2 regions of the Pseudomonas nunensis genome follow, and region 1 is predicted to be linked to the other one. Evidence: riboswitches for the same ligand, from Rfam matches in the RefSeq annotation. Region 1 holds a riboswitch; the other holds the start of a gene.

Region 1 (7,595 bases):
GGCAAGTGGCGCCTGAGCAGGGGCAGTTCCTCGCCTTGCTGGTCAAACTCACCGGCGCCACGCGTCTGCTGGAAATCGGCACCTTCACCGGTTATAGCGCCTTGTGCATGGCGGCGGCGTTGCCGGAGGACGGCTCGTTGATCTGTTGCGATATCCCCGGCGACTACAACGCCATCGCGTGGCGTTACTGGCAGGAAGCGGGGCTCGCCGAACGTATCGATTTGCGTCTGGCGCCGGCGCTGGAAACCCTCGCTCAGCTGGAACAACCGGGCGTGTTTGATCTGATCTTTATCGATGCTGACAAGGCTAACTACCCGAGTTATCTGGAGCACGCCCTGCGTTTGCTGCGGGTGGGTGGTCTGGCGATATTCGACAACACGTTGTGGAGCGGACGGGTGCTGGAGAGCAATCCCGAGAGCGTCGACACGCGGGCGATTCAGAAGCTCAATCGAGCGTTGAAGGATGATGCGAGAGTGGATTTATCGTTGCTGCCGATTGGCGATGGATTAACGCTTTGCCGCAAACGCTGACGCTTATAAATGTGGGAGCGGGCTTGCTCGCGAAAGCGATGTGTCAGTCGACATTATTGTTGAATGACACACCCTCTTCGCGAGCAAGCCCGCTCCCACATTGGGTTTGGTGTTGGCAGGAAGAGTTTTATTTAGCCGCCGAAACCCGCCAAACCTTGTTCCCCACATCATCCGCCACCAGCAAGCCTCCCTGCTGATCGATCACCACACCCACCGGCCGACCCAAAGCGTTTTCATCTTTATCCAGGAACCCGGTCAGCACATCGACGGGCTGCCCGGTCGGCTTGCCTGCGGTGAACGGCACGAAAATCACTTTATAGCCGCTGTGCGGTTTGCGGTTCCATGAGCCGTGCTGGCCGACGAAGGCGCCGTTGGTGAACGGTGCCGGCAGTTTACTGCCTTCGGCAAAGGTGAAGCCCAGCGAAGCGGTGTGCGGGCCGACGGCGTAATCCGGGGCGATGGCCTTGGCGACCATTTCCGGATTTTGCGGCTCGACGCGCACATCGACGTGCTGCCCGTAATAGCTGAACGGCCAGCCGTAGAACGCGCCGTCTTTGACTGAGGTGATGTAGTCCGGCACCAGGTCGCTGCCGATCTCATCCCGCTCGTTGACCGAGGTCCACAACGCGCCGCTGCTCGGTTCCCAGCCCATGCCGTTGGGGTTGCGCAAGCCCGAGGCGAAGATCCGGTGATTGCCGGTGGCTCGGTCCACTTCCCAGATCGCCGCGCGACCTTCTTCTTTATCCAGGCCGTTTTCGCCGACGTTGCTGTTGGAGCCCACCGTCACGTACAGCTTGCTGCCGTCCTTGCTGGCGATGACGTTTTTGGTCCAATGGTGATTCAGCGTGCCGCCCGGTAGATCGACAACTTTGGTGGCTGGCGCGGTGATGGAGGTTTCGCCGTCCTTGTACGGAAAACGGATCAACTTGTCGGAGTCGGCCACGTACAGATCGTTGCCGACCAGTGCCATGCCGAAGGGCGAGCTGAGATTTTCCAGGAACACCGTACGCGTTTCGGCCACACCGTCGTGGTCCTTGTCCCGCAGCAGTGTAATCCGGTTCGGGCTTGGAACACCGGCGCCGGCGCGGCCCATGACTTTCTTCATCACCCAGCCGCGAATGCCGGTGGAGTCGTCAGGCTTGGGCGGAGCATTGGTTTCCGCCACCAGCACATCACCGTTAGGCAGCACGTAGAGCCAGCGCGGGTGATCGAGGTTTTCAGCAAATGCCGCCACTTGGGTTCCCGCCGCCGGGGTCGGTTTGGCGCCAGCCGGCCAGCCGATCGCCGGGGCGATATTCACCGTCGGGATCAGGGTTTTGTTCGGTTCTGGCAGTTTGGGCGATGGACCGGTGCCGTCCGTGACTTGCAGGCTGGAGGTCTCGCCGCAGGCAACAAGCCCTCCGGCGAGTGCGATAACGAGAACGAGCTGGGGTTTGCGCATGCTGATCTTCCCTATGAATGCACTGATCTAATCTAGAGAAGCAAACAGCCGCGATGGTTCAACCGATCAGCCACGGGCCTCTTTGAACAGCACCGCAATGCCCGGGTGATACTGGCCGGATTCGTTGCGCAACTTGCGATAGGCGTAGGGAAAATACCAGGCCACGGCGCAGGAGTGTTCCTTCTGCAAGTCGTCGACCATGTCCTGGAGTTCTTCGGGGGTGGCACTTTGCTGGGCTTTTTGCGGAGCCACGAACAGGCAGCCGAGTTTCAGGTCGCTGGCGTAGCTGATCCGCTTGGCGTCGCCGGTGATATCGACCAAGGCTTGTGTCAGGTTCAGGCTGTTGACCTTGGGCCAGCGCTGGGTGGCCTGAAGGTAAGCGCGTGCTTCGCTGGCGGCGATCAACAGATCGGCGCGAGCATTGCGTTCGCCTTCTTCGGTCTGTTTGCGGGTCGGCGTCTGTTGCAGCGTGACCATTTCCGCCATCCAGGCCGCGGCCGAAAGCAGGCTGATATTGGCTTTTTCGTCGAACCAGTACGGTGCATCATTATCGCCGCGCACAGCGTTATAGCGGTCGATACAGTCAAACCAGCGTTCCAGCAGCGGGCGCAGGAATTCCAGCTTCGGATTGCTGATGATCATGCCTTGCATGTGGCTCACCCTTATTATTGTGTTGTGAGATTGTGGCTCTTTGATATCACTGCTCAGAGTGTGGCACAAGAATGACGTCGGATAATTGATCGACGGCAGAAATTCGCCCGGTGGCGTCCCGGCTTTAATTGACGCTCCACCCCCAACCCTCTAACCTTCGCGGCTTGTTTCAGGTGCTCTGTGGCCGTGGTCGACAGAGTGAAACAGGGAAGCCGGTGAGTGACGTTGTTCATTGATGAACAACCACGATCCCGGCGCTGCCCCCGCAACGGTAAATGAGTGAAAGCTGCGTCTTGAGCCACTGTGTCGACTGACATGGGAAGGCGCGCAGTCCGGTGCAAACCGCTCATGAGCCCGGAGACCGGCCTGATCCATCCAGCGGCATCACGGTGGGCGATGCCAGGCTTTTTGCCGTCTATTCTTGTGCCTGCCCGCCGTTATCCAGCCTCAACGGAGAGCTCCCCCATGACTGATACCCCCGATCGTGACGAACGCCACCTGGCGCGCATGCTGCGAAAAAAAGCCGTGATTGACGAGCGCATCGCCAATTCGCCGAACGAATGCGGCCTGCTGTTGGTGCTGACCGGCAATGGCAAAGGCAAAAGCAGCTCGGCCTTCGGCATGCTCGCCCGCTCCATGGGCCATGGCATGCAGTGCGGTGTGGTGCAGTTCATCAAGGGCCGTAACAGCACTGGCGAGGAACTGTTCTTCCGGCGCTTCCCGGAGCAAGTGCGTTTTCATGTGATGGGCGAGGGCTTCACCTGGGAAACCCAGGACCGTCAGCGCGACATCGCTGCCGCCGAAGCCGCTTGGGAAGTATCCCGTGAACTGCTGCGCGATCCGTCGATCGGCCTGGTGGTGCTGGATGAGCTGAACATCGCCCTCAAGCACGGTTACCTCGATCTCGATCAAGTGCTCAGCGATTTGCAGGCCCGTCCGCCGATGCAACATGTCGTCGTCACCGGTCGCGGCGCCAAGCCGGAAATGATCGAACTGGCCGACACCGTCACCGAAATGAACGTGATCAAGCACGCTTTCCAGGCTGGGATCAAAGCGCAAAAAGGCGTCGAGCTGTGAATACTATTTTATGAAAAGCATACGTCATTGCCCGGCGGTACTGATTGCCGCGCCGGCCTCCGGTCAGGGCAAGACCACCGTCACCGCCGCGCTGGCCCGGTTGCATCGCAATCAGGGGCGCAAGGTGCGCGTGTTCAAATGCGGCCCGGACTTCCTCGACCCGATGATCCTCGAGCGCGCCAGCGGTGCGCCGGTTTATCAATTGGACATGTGGATGGTCGGCGAGCAGGAAAGTCGTCGGCTGTTGTGGGAAGCCGCCGGTGAAGCCGATCTGATTCTGATCGAAGGCGTCATGGGCCTGTTCGACGGCACGCCGTCCAGCGCTGACCTGGCGCGGCACTTCGGTGTGCCGGTACTCGGTGTAATCGACGGCACCGCCATGGCCCAGACCTTTGGTGCGTTGGCATTGGGATTGGCGAAGTATCAGCCGGACCTGCCGTTTGCCGGCGTCCTCGCCAACCGCGTCGGCACTTTGCGTCACGCGCAATTGCTCGAAGGCAGCCTGACTGAAGGCTTGCGCTGGTACGGCGCACTGTCCCGGGAAACCGGGATCGAATTGCCGAGCCGTCACCTTGGCTTGGTGCAGGCCAGCGAGTTGAACGACCTCGATCTGCGCCTCGACGCCGCAGCCGATGCGTTGGCCAGCAGCTGCGAGGTAGCGTTGCCACCGGCCGTCGAATTCGCAGCTCCGGATGTGCTCGAAGCCGAGCCGTTGCTGGCGGGCGTGCGTATTGCCGTGGCGCGTGACGAAGCGTTCGCTTTCACCTACGGCGCCAGCCTCGATTTGCTGCGAGCGATGGGCGCCGAGTTGTCATTCTTCTCGCCGATTCGCGATACCGAATTGCCCGAAGCTGACAGCCTGTATCTGCCCGGTGGTTACCCCGAACTGCACCATGTGGCGCTGTCGCAAAACACCTCGATGCTGACCGCGATTCGCGCGCATCACGCCGCAGGTAAACCGTTGCTGGCGGAATGTGGCGGGATGCTTTATCTGCTCGATTCGTTGACTGACGTTGAAGGTACTCGCGCTGAACTGGTCGGGTTGCTGGCCGGGGATGCGGTGATGCAAAAGCGTCTGGCGGCATTGGCGTTGCAAGCGGTCGAGTTGCCGGAAGGCCTGTTGCGTGGGCACACCTATCACCATTCGTTGACCAGCACGGAGCTGGAGCCGATTGCTCGGGGCTTGAGCCCTAACGGCGGGCGCGGGGCGGAGGCGGTTTATCGTGAGGGGCGGATGACGGCCTCTTATGTGCATTTTTATTTTCCGTCGAATCCGTCGGCGATTGCCGCGCTGTTTGCGCCTGATCTTGAGGCCGCCTTCGCGAGCAGGCTCGCTCCCACATTAGAAGGTGGGATGCCTGAAGAAACGCAGTCCACTGTGGGAGCGAGCCTGCTCGCGAAGAGGCCATGACCGACAACGCCTTCTCCGAGGACGAACGCGCGGCCGTCTACCGAGCCATCGCCGAACGCCGCGACATGCGCCACTTCAGCGGCGGCACCGTCGAGCCCGAATTGCTGCGCCGTCTGCTAGAAGCCGCACACCAGGCCCCCAGCGTAGGCCTGATGCAGCCCTGGCGCTTCATCCGCATCAGCGATAAAGCCCTGCGCGGCCAGATCCAGCAACTGGTGGAAGAAGAACGCATCCGCACCGCCGAGGCCCTCGGCGAGCGCACCGACGAGTTCATGAAGCTCAAGGTCGAAGGCATCAACGATTGCGCCGAAGTACTGGTCGCCGCGCTGATGGATGATCGCGAACGCCACATCTTCGGTCGTCGCACCTTGCCGGAAATGGACATGGCGTCGCTGTCTTGCGCAATCCAGAACCTGTGGCTGGCGTCTCGCGCTGAAGGCTTGGGAATGGGCTGGGTCTCGCTGTTCGAACCGCAAGCCCTGGCGGACCTGTTGGGTTTGCCCGTCGGTGCCAAGCCGTTGGCAATCCTTTGCCTCGGCCCGGTCAAGGAATTCTATCCGGCGCCGATGCTGGTACTCGAAGGCTGGGCGCAGGCGCGTCCGCTCAGTGAAATGTTGTATGAAAATTTTTGGGGAGTGAGTCAATGAGTGTGGCGTTGTTGAGTGTCGCCGCGGTTGCGCTGGATGCGCTGCTGGGTGAACCCAAACGCTGGCATCCGCTGGTGGCGTTCGGTGGTTTTGCCGATCGCATCGAGCAACGATTCAATTCCGGTGGCCGTGGCTGGCGCAGTCATGGCGTCACCGCGTGGGTGATCGCGGTGATTCCACTGACCTTGCTGGCCACGGCGCTTTCATGGGCGCCTTATGTCGGCTGGCTGGTCGAGATTCTGGCGCTGTATTGCGCCCTCGGCATGCGCAGCCTTGGCGAGCACGTCGAGCCGGTGGCCAAGGCCCTGCGCAGCGATGATCTGGATGAGGCGCGCAAACGCGTGGGTTATCTGGTGAGCCGCCAGACCAGCGAACTGGATAAAACCGAAGTCGCCCGTGCCGCCACCGAATCGGTACTGGAAAACGGCAGCGACGCGGTATTCGCTGCACTGTTCTGGTTTGCCGTGGCCGGTGCGCCGGGCGTGGTCCTCTATCGACTGAGCAACACCCTCGACGCCATGTGGGGTTATCGCAACGAACGCTTCGAACGGTTCGGCTGGGCGGCGGCGAAAATCGACGACGTCCTCAACTACATTCCTGCACGCCTGGTGGCGTTGACCTACGCGCTGCTAGGCAAAACCCGACTCGCATTGAAATGCTGGCGCACTCAAGGCCCGACCTGGGACAGCCCGAACGCCGGGCCGGTGATGGCGGCCGGTGCCGGCGCGCTGGGCGTCGAGTTGGGCGGGGCGGCGATTTATCACGGTGAATTGCATCAGCGTCCGCAACTCGGCGAAGGCCCGGCGGCGGATGCCGACTCCATCGACCGTGGCTGGCAATTGGTCCAGCGCGGCGTATGGTTATGGCTGCTGATTCTCTGCGTGGGAGCTGAATTCTATGCTTGAGCACGGTGGCCGGCTGCGTAAGGCGGCGCTCAGTTATGGCATCGCCGAAGCCGATTGGCTCGACCTGTCCAGCGGCCTGGCGCCATGGCCGTTTCCGATCCCGGAGATTCCGTTGCGGGCCTGGGCACGTTTGCCGGAAACCGACGACGGTCTGGAGCAGGCCGCTTGCGATTATTACGGCGCGGCCCAAGTACTGCCGGTGGCCGGTTCGCAGATGGCGATCCAGTTGCTGCCGCGTTTGCGTCGGTCCGGCAAGGTCGGCGTGCTCTCGCCGTGTTATGCCGAACACGCGGAAGCGTGGCGGCGTAACGGCTATATCGTGCGCGAAGTGCTGGAGCAGGAAGTCGACTTCTTTCTCGACAGCCTCGACGTGCTGGTGGTGGTCAACCCGAACAATCCCACGGGCCTGAGCCTGAGTCCGAGTCGCCTGCTCGATTGGCACTCGCGACTGGCCCAGCGCGGCGGCTGGCTGGTGGTCGACGAAGCGTTCATGGACAACACGCCGCAACTGAGCGTGGCGCCGTTTGCCAATCAGGTCGGCTTGATCGTGCTGCGCTCGTTCGGCAAGTTTTTCGGTCTTGCCGGCGTGCGTTTGGGCTTCGTCCTGGCCGAGCGCAAGTTGCTCAGATTGCTCGCCGAGCAAGTCGGGCCTTGGGCGGTCAGTGGTCCGACCCGCGTACTCGGCCAAGCCTGTTTGCAGGACACCGCAGGCCACTCTAGGCAACGATTGCGCAGTGAGGAGGCCAGCCAACGTTTGGCCGCGCTGCTGGAACGCTACGATCTCAAACCCCAGGGCGGTTGCGCCTTGTTTCAATGGTTGATCACCGAGCGCGCCGAAGAACTGCATGAGTTCATGGCCCGGCGCGGCATCCTGCTGCGGTTGTTCACCCACAACAGCAGCCTGCGTTTCGGCTTGCCCGCCGATACCGCCGA
Region 2 (7,595 bases), 1.2 Mb from region 1:
GGCTACGGCCCGGAACGCCGGGCCAATCCGTTCACCACGTTCGAAGCGATCCCGGCCCAGGCGCGCTATCAGTTCATGCTCGATAACGCCGAATACTTCGTGCGCACCTTTATACGCGGCCCGGTGTGTCGCGGGCAGATCGCCACCGACGTGATTCGCGACAACTTCTGGGCGCTGTTCCAGGCCCCGGAACACGATCTGTACATCACCGACCCGAACTATCGCGGCCAGGCCACGCCGTTGCTGGCGATGCCGGGGCAGAACGACGATGTCGGCAGCGTCCTGAGCCTGTGGCACAACTACCGCGACAAACGTAATGAATACGAAGCCCTACGCCGGGACAGTTATGCCGATGCACCGGCGCCGAGCTGGTCAACGTTGTGGGCCGGGAATGACAACGCGTTGCTCTCGATCTTCCGTCACTTCGACAGTGCTTCGGTGAACAAAGGCCTGATCGGTGATGTGCCGCAAACCATCTGGTTGTTCGATTACCCGCTTCTGGAGCGCACTTATTATCAGTTGGCGGTCAACTTCGACGTGTTCGGCAACGTCTCCCATCAGGCCCAGACGCGCTTGTATTTCGACCTGATCCGCAACGGTGCCGAGCAAAATTTTCTGCGCCTGATGCCCGCCGATTCCCGCGATGACTACCTCGACGATTGGTACCAGAGCAGTGGCAAGTTCAAGATGTGGCTGGATTACGAAGCCATCGACAACGACAAGCCAACTGCGCTGAAACTCGACGAAAAAGACCCGAAACGGGATTTCGCCATGCAGTTGCTGGCCCGTTATGGCGACCTCAATGCCAGGCCCGACCCGATCAACCGCTGCGACGGCGCCTATTGCTCGCGACCGAACATTGATCCGGCGTTGCAGAATGCCGAACAGGCCTTGAGTCGCCTGACCTCAAGGCCGGCTGCCGGATTGAAAGTCATCGACCAATTGCCCGAAGCGACCATGCTGCGCATCGAAACCGCGAGCGGCAAACGCGAGATCTACAGCCTGCTGCGCAACCGTGCCCATAGCAACGTGGCGTTCCTGCTCGGTGAATCCCTGCGTTATCAGCCGGGGCTCGACACGTTGACCATTTACCCAGGGGTACTCAGTAGCTATCCGAACTTCATGTTCAACATTCCTGCCGAGCAGGTACCGGCGTTTGTAGATGCGATGGAGAACGCCAAGGACGCCCATCGCTTCGAGAAAATCGTCGAGCGCTGGGGGATTCGGCGTAGCCATCCGCAGTTCTGGTTTTACTTCCATGACCTGAGTACCTACGTCCACGAAACCGACCCGGTGGAAGAGGGCGTGCTGGACATGAATCGGTACGAGAATCTTTGATCGACCTTTGATCGCGGGCCGGTGTCGGATCTGTAAGGCACCGCAAATCCCCTGTGGGAGCGGGCTTGCTCGCGAAAGCGGTGTGTCAGGCACTAACAATGTCGACTGACACGCCGCCTTCGCGAGCAAGCCCGCTCCCACAAGGGGAGATGCGATCAGGAGGGCGATTGATGTTGATTTCAGTACAAGCCCTGCGCGCCATCGCAGCCTGGGCGGTGGTCTGCCACCATTTCATGCAGATTTTTTTCGACTTCCAGGCCCGAGGGCCGGTGGGGCAGGCGTTTATCGACAAGGGCGCGGTGGGCGTCGACATCTTCTTCGTCATCAGCGGCCTGGTGATTTTCCTCTCGACCGAAGGCAAATCCCTGCCGCCCGCGCGATTCCTGTTGTATCGGCTGTTTCGGATCGTCCCGGCGTACTGGCTGTACACCGCGCTGATGGCGCTGGTGGTGGTGTTTGCGCGGCCGGTATTGCCCGATCAAACCGTCGATTGGTCGCATTTCCTGCTGTCGCTGTTGTTTATTCCTACGGAGAACCCCGGCGGTTACGGGATTTATCCGACCCTCAACGTTGGCTGGACCCTCAACTACGAAATGCTCTTTTACCTGCTGTTCGGCTGGGCGCTGCTGTTTCGCTTGCACTTCAGGCTGGTGATTGTGGCGGCGTTGCTGTTCGCGGTGTGCCAGGCCTGGACCGGTTATGGCTGGGTCAGCGAGTTCTACCGTTCAGACATCGTTTATGAGTTTCTGCTGGGGATCGCCGTCGGCATGCTTTACCGGCGTGGCTGGATCAAACCGGGGCTGTGGCTGCCATTGCTGGGGATAGTCGGCGCGTTGCTGGCGATTTATCACTGGGCGCCGGCGCCGCGTTTCCTGAACTGGGGCTTGCCGAGCGCGGTGCTGGTAATCGCGTGCATCGCGCTGGAGCGTTTTTTCGAGAACAACCGGGTGTTCGAGCTGCTGGGTAATTGTTCCTACTCGGTGTACCTGATGCATGTGCTGGTGCTGTCCGCCGGGGGATTTGTCGCACAGCGCTATGGCGTGAATCCCTACGTGATGTTCGGCGTTTGCGCGGCGACTATCGGTCTGGCGTCCTGGGCCAGTTACGAATGGGTGGAAAAACGCAGCTATCGGTGGCTTAAAGCACGGATTGACGGCGAAACGGTTACTCAACCCGCGCTGGCGCTTTCCCGACAAAAATACTAGGACTTTGTGCGGCGCGATGATTGGCGTAAACTGCGCCCAAGCCTGCGAGGAGTTTCCATGACCGCTATTACCATCACTGACGCCGCCCACGATTATCTGGCTGATCTGCTCTCCAAGCAGAACACCCCAGGCATCGGCATCCGCGTCTTCATCACCCAGCCTGGCACCCAGTACGCCGAAACCTGCATTGCCTACTGCAAGCCGGGCGAAGAAAAACCTGAAGACACCGCGTTGGGGCTCAAAAGCTTCACCGCGTACATCGATTCGTTCAGCGAAGCTTTCCTGGACGACGCGGTAGTCGACTACGCCACCGACCGCATGGGCGGCCAGCTGACCATCAAGGCGCCAAACGCCAAAGTCCCGATGGTCAACGCCGACAGCCCGGTCAACGAGCGCATCAACTACTACCTGCAAACCGAGATCAACCCGGGGCTCGCGAGCCACGGCGGTCAGGTCAGCCTGATCGATGTGGTCGAGGACGGCATTGCCGTGCTGAAGTTCGGCGGCGGTTGCCAGGGCTGCGGCCAGGCAGACGTGACCTTGCGTGAAGGCATCGAGCGCACCTTGCTCGAGCGCGTTCCGGAGCTCAAGGGCGTTCGCGATGTGACCGACCACACGCAGAAAGAAAACGCCTACTACTAAGGTGTTCGCTGCGGCATAAAAAAAACGGCACCCGTGAGTGCCGTTTTTTTATACGTGAACAGTTACCTGTGGCGAGGGGGCTTGCCCCCGTTGGGCTGCGAAGCGGCCCCTGCATTTTTCAGGCATACCTTGCATGCAGGTTTTGCGACGGCTTCGCCCCCGGACGGGGGCAAGCCCCCTCGCCACAAGTGCTTCAGGGCCTGTAAAGATGCGCATGCCCCGCGCGGTAAAGCGACGACTCGCTAAAGTGATCGCTTCCCAACACCCGACCCACCAGAATCAACGCCGTGCGCCGAAACCCCTTGGCCTCAACCTTCCCGGCGATATCCGCCAAAGTCCCGACCACCCAATCCTGATCCGGCCACGTCGCCCGGTGAATCACCGCAATCGGGCAGTCCGCGCCGTAATGCGGCAGCAACTCGGCCAGAATCTTCTCCAAATGATTGACCCCCAGATGAATCGCCATGGTCGCCCCGTGCTGCGCCAAACTGCCCAGTTCTTCACCGGCCGGCATCGCGGTCTTGTCGGCATAGCGAGTCAGAATCACGCTTTGCGAGATATCGGGTAACGTCAACTCCGCTCCCAGCAACGCCGCACAAGCCGCTGTCGCCGTGACGCCAGGGATGATTTCAAACGGAATACCCAGCTCTCGCAGGTAGCGAATCTGCTCGCCAATCGCGCCATACAGACTCGGATCACCGGAATGCACCCGCGCGACATCCTGACCGTTGCCGTGGGCGGTCTTGATCAGTTCGATGATCTGTTCCAGGTGCAGCTCGGCGCTGTTGACCAGCGTTTGCGCCTGGTGGCCTTCGAGCACCGCGACCGGCACCAGGGAGCCGGCGTAGATGATCACCGGGCAGCTGCGAATCAGCCGTTGGCCCTTGACGGTGATCAGTTCCGGGTCGCCGGGACCTGCGCCAATGAAGTAGACGGTCATCGTCAGTTCCTATGGAAAAAAGGGGCTGGGCAAGGCTTCAGATGAAGATTGCTCATGATCGAGGCAGGGATTATCGGGGATTTTATGCAGCACTGGCCAATGCGAGGGTGGCCTGGGCATATTTTTGTCGGGAAATCAGCAGCTTCGCCGGTGCCTGGGCCAGGTGTTCAGCCAGGGCCAGGGCGGCGCTTTCCGCGACGCCGTAGCAGCCGGTGCGTTCAAACGCGATCTGCGATTGATGGCTCAGTTGCAATTGGTAACCGGCCAATTGCTCACTGCTGAAATACATCACCTGCAGCCCCAGCTGCGCGGCTAACTCGATCAGGCCCGGTTCATCACGCTTCAGGTCGATGCTGGCCAAGGCCTTGATCTGGCGAAGTTCGATGTGATGCGCCTGCAGTGCCTGATCGAGCAGCGCCCGCAATGTGCTGGCGGGGCAGCCGCGCTGGCAGCCCAGGCCGACCACTAAAGTCGGCGCTGTGCCTTGTTCAGTCATGCGTGGTATTGACCATCGCTTTTGCGGCGGAACAACCAGGCGCTGATCAGGCCCAGGGCCAGCCAGAACACTACGTTGGTCAACTGCGAAGCGATTTTGAACTGCGATTCCAGAGCTTCCGGGGCCAGCATCGAGTGGACTTCCGGTTGCGGCGCGCCGATGACGTGCGGAACCGCCAGAATCGCCACGCCGAGGATCTTCATCAGCCAGTGACGGCTGAACACGATCAGCGCGATGCCGACAGCGGTGGACGCTGCAGTACCGATCCACCAGATCTGCCGTTGTGCCAGATCGGCAGCCGCAGTGCCCGGCAATTCAGGCGGCAGGCCCAAGGTCGGCGCCAGCACGAAGGTCGCGTAACCGGCCAGGCCCCAGAGCAGGCCCTGAGCAGTTTTGGTCGGGGCGCGCAGGGTGTAGAGACCGGCGAGCATCAGTGCGAAACCGACGGCGACCACCAGATTACCGCCGGTGGTGGACAACACGCGCTGCCAGCCGTCTTCCGGCTCCCAGGCTTCGGCGTCGTGGGTGTGTGCGGCCATGGCTCCATCGGCGTGCTCGTGAGCAACTACTGCGGCAGGCTCGGATTTTTCATAGGTTTCCGCCTGGAGAATCAGCGGAGCGACCCAGAAACTCTGCAGCAGGGTCAGCAGCAGGGCGGCCAGCAGCCCGGTGAAACCTGCGGTTTGCGCGATACGCTTGATCATGTCGGCAGGTCTCAATGGCACGGGAACGCGGAGCTGTGACGGGTATCGTGCGCGGCGTTGTGCACCGCTTCGATGTGCGAGAAACCGGCGAAATACACCAGGCACGCGCCAAGGATCGACGCACAAACGGCGGCGGTCAGGCGTTGGCTCAGGGTGGTTGTGGTGCTGGCGGTGGCTTTCTTGGTACTGCTGTCGGTGCTGCTGATGATCGACATGGCGCTTCCCTCTGGTCTGTCAGCGGGTGAATTGAGCGCATGCAAACCCCTGCGAGCGTGCGCGCAGAGGTTCAAACAGCGCCCGCCCACCGCGGGTTTGTTATTCAGTGATCGTACTGGTCACTTTGTGTTGCGGGCCGGTCTCCGGGCTCACGAGGGGTCAAGGCTTGCGCCGAAACCTGCAAGAATCACCTTCCCATGCCGAACTGCCGGCACAGTGGATCTGATTCTTCGCTCGCTTACCGTTGCGGGGGCAGCACCGGACTGACATGGCTTTAGAGTAAAGCACATGATTCACCGGTTTCCCGTTTCACCCTGTGAAGGGCACCCGTAACAAGGCGTGTAGGAGAGCATGGGCGGGGCGGGGGAGTCAATTGGCATGGGTTCTCAGTTGGAAACCGAGTCGCGCCCTTCGCGAGCAAGCCCGCTCCCACAGGTAACCGCATTCCCATGTGGGAGCGGGCTTGCTCGCGAAGGCGTCATCACAGTCGCTACAGAACTCAGCAGAACATTGACCCGCCCCCACACCATGCGTAGCCTTGCGCTTTCGAGGTTCTTCGGCGTTTGCCGAAGCTAAGAAGGGAACGCGGTCGATGCCGCGGCTGCCCCCGCAACTGTGAACGGTGATGTTCGCTGCCACGCCACTGCAAACCCCTCCAAAGGGTTCGCGGGAAGGCGCAGCCAACGCCAGTCCAACGACCGGCACACCGTCAGCCAGGAGACCTGCCTCGAAACGAATTCTCACTACAACCGGGCGGGGTGATCCGGTGGCGAAATTTTCCGCGCCTTTATCGCTGCGGTCGTCGTCCCGTATGCCCGCCACCTTGCCAAAGGGCATCCGATGAAAACACTGGCCAAACTCCCCGTCACTATCGTTACCGGCTTCCTCGGCTCGGGCAAAACCACCTTGCTGCGGCACATGCTCGACAACGCCCAGGGTCGCCGCATCGCGGTGATCGTCAACGAATTCGGCGAGCTGGGCATTGACGGCGAAATCCTCAAGCAGTGCTCCATCGGCTGCACCGAAGAAGAGGCCAACGGCCGCGTCTACGAACTGGCCAACGGCTGCCTGTGCTGCACGGTCCAGGAAGAGTTCTTCCCGGTGATGCGCGAATTGGTTGCGCGTCGCGGTGACCTCGACCACATCCTCATCGAAACCTCTGGCCTGGCCCTGCCAAAACCACTGGTGCAAGCCTTCCAGTGGCCGGAAATCCGCAGCGCCTGCACGGTTGACGCGGTCATCACCGTGGTCGATAGCCCGGCCGTAGCCGCTGGCACGTTCGCCGCGTTCCCGGATCAAGTCGACGCCCAGCGCAAACTCGATCCGAACCTGGACCACGAATCGCCGCTGCACGAATTGTTCGCCGACCAACTGGCCAGCGCCGACCTGGTCATCCTCAACAAGGCCGACCTGATCAGCCCGGAAGACCTGGCCCGCGTGCGCCTGGAAGTCGCCGAAGAACTACCGCCAGCCGTTAAAGTTATCGAAGCCAGCAGCGGTCGCGTGCCACTCGACGTGCTGATCGGTCTCGGCGCCGGCTCCGAAGAACACATCGACAGCCGCCACAGCCGTCACGATCATCACCACGAAGGTGAAGACGATCACGATCACGACGCCTTCGATTCGATCTCGATCGAGCTGCCACAAGCTGACGAAAGCCTGCTGATGGACGCGCTGACTCAACTGGTGGTCAAGCACGGCATCCTGCGGGTCAAGGGTTTCGCGGCGATCCCGAACAAGCCGATGCGCCTGCTGATCCAGGGCGTGGGCACGCGCTTCGACAAGCACTTCGACCGCCAATGGGGCGCCGAAGAAGCGCGCACCACGCGTCTGGTGCTGATCGGCCAGGAACTGGACGCCGCTCAACTCGAAGCGCAACTGCGCGCCGCGCTCAGCGTTTAAGCCATGCACCTGCTCAGGACCCAGCCCGGCGGTTTCGTGTCGGATGACAACATTGCCGACCTTGGACAAACCCCCGCCGAACTGGTGATCCTTTGCAGCGGCGATTCCAGCCTGGCGCTGCTCGCCGAAGCCGCGCAGCAATTGCCCGACGA

Evidence for each region. Region 1 has a riboswitch for cobalamin ahead of cobO (cob(I)yrinic acid a,c-diamide adenosyltransferase). Riboswitches for the same ligand answer to the same signal wherever they lie in the genome.
Region 2: linked by a shared signal. The riboswitch ahead of NK667_RS13110 (CbtB domain-containing protein) and the one ahead of cobO (cob(I)yrinic acid a,c-diamide adenosyltransferase) in region 1 are both predicted to bind cobalamin.

Annotation. Positions count from the first base shown of each region.
Region 1 is NZ_CP101125.1:4,293,872-4,301,466, reverse strand. Features, by position in the region: gene NK667_RS18740 (O-methyltransferase) at 1-530, shown strand, start outside; gene NK667_RS18735 (PQQ-dependent sugar dehydrogenase) at 658-1,971, opposite strand; gene NK667_RS18730 (hypothetical protein) at 2,038-2,622, opposite strand; cobalamin riboswitch at 2,777-3,006, shown strand; gene cobO (cob(I)yrinic acid a,c-diamide adenosyltransferase) at 3,088-3,699, shown strand; gene NK667_RS18720 (cobyrinic acid a,c-diamide synthase CobB) at 3,710-5,110, shown strand; gene bluB (5,6-dimethylbenzimidazole synthase) at 5,107-5,757, shown strand; gene cbiB (adenosylcobinamide-phosphate synthase CbiB) at 5,754-6,662, shown strand; gene cobD (threonine-phosphate decarboxylase CobD) at 6,655-7,595, shown strand, end outside.
Region 2 is NZ_CP101125.1:3,067,567-3,075,161, reverse strand. Features, by position in the region: gene NK667_RS13140 (fatty acid cis/trans isomerase) at 1-1,338, shown strand, start outside; gene NK667_RS13135 (acyltransferase family protein) at 1,509-2,543, shown strand; gene nfuA (Fe-S biogenesis protein NfuA) at 2,601-3,185, shown strand; gene cobM (precorrin-4 C(11)-methyltransferase) at 3,379-4,125, opposite strand; gene NK667_RS13120 (cobalamin biosynthesis protein) at 4,208-4,621, opposite strand; gene NK667_RS13115 (CbtA family protein) at 4,618-5,325, opposite strand; gene NK667_RS13110 (CbtB domain-containing protein) at 5,337-5,540, opposite strand; cobalamin riboswitch at 5,659-5,887, opposite strand; cobalamin riboswitch at 6,074-6,285, shown strand; gene cobW (cobalamin biosynthesis protein CobW) at 6,382-7,443, shown strand; gene cobN (cobaltochelatase subunit CobN) at 7,447-7,595, shown strand, end outside.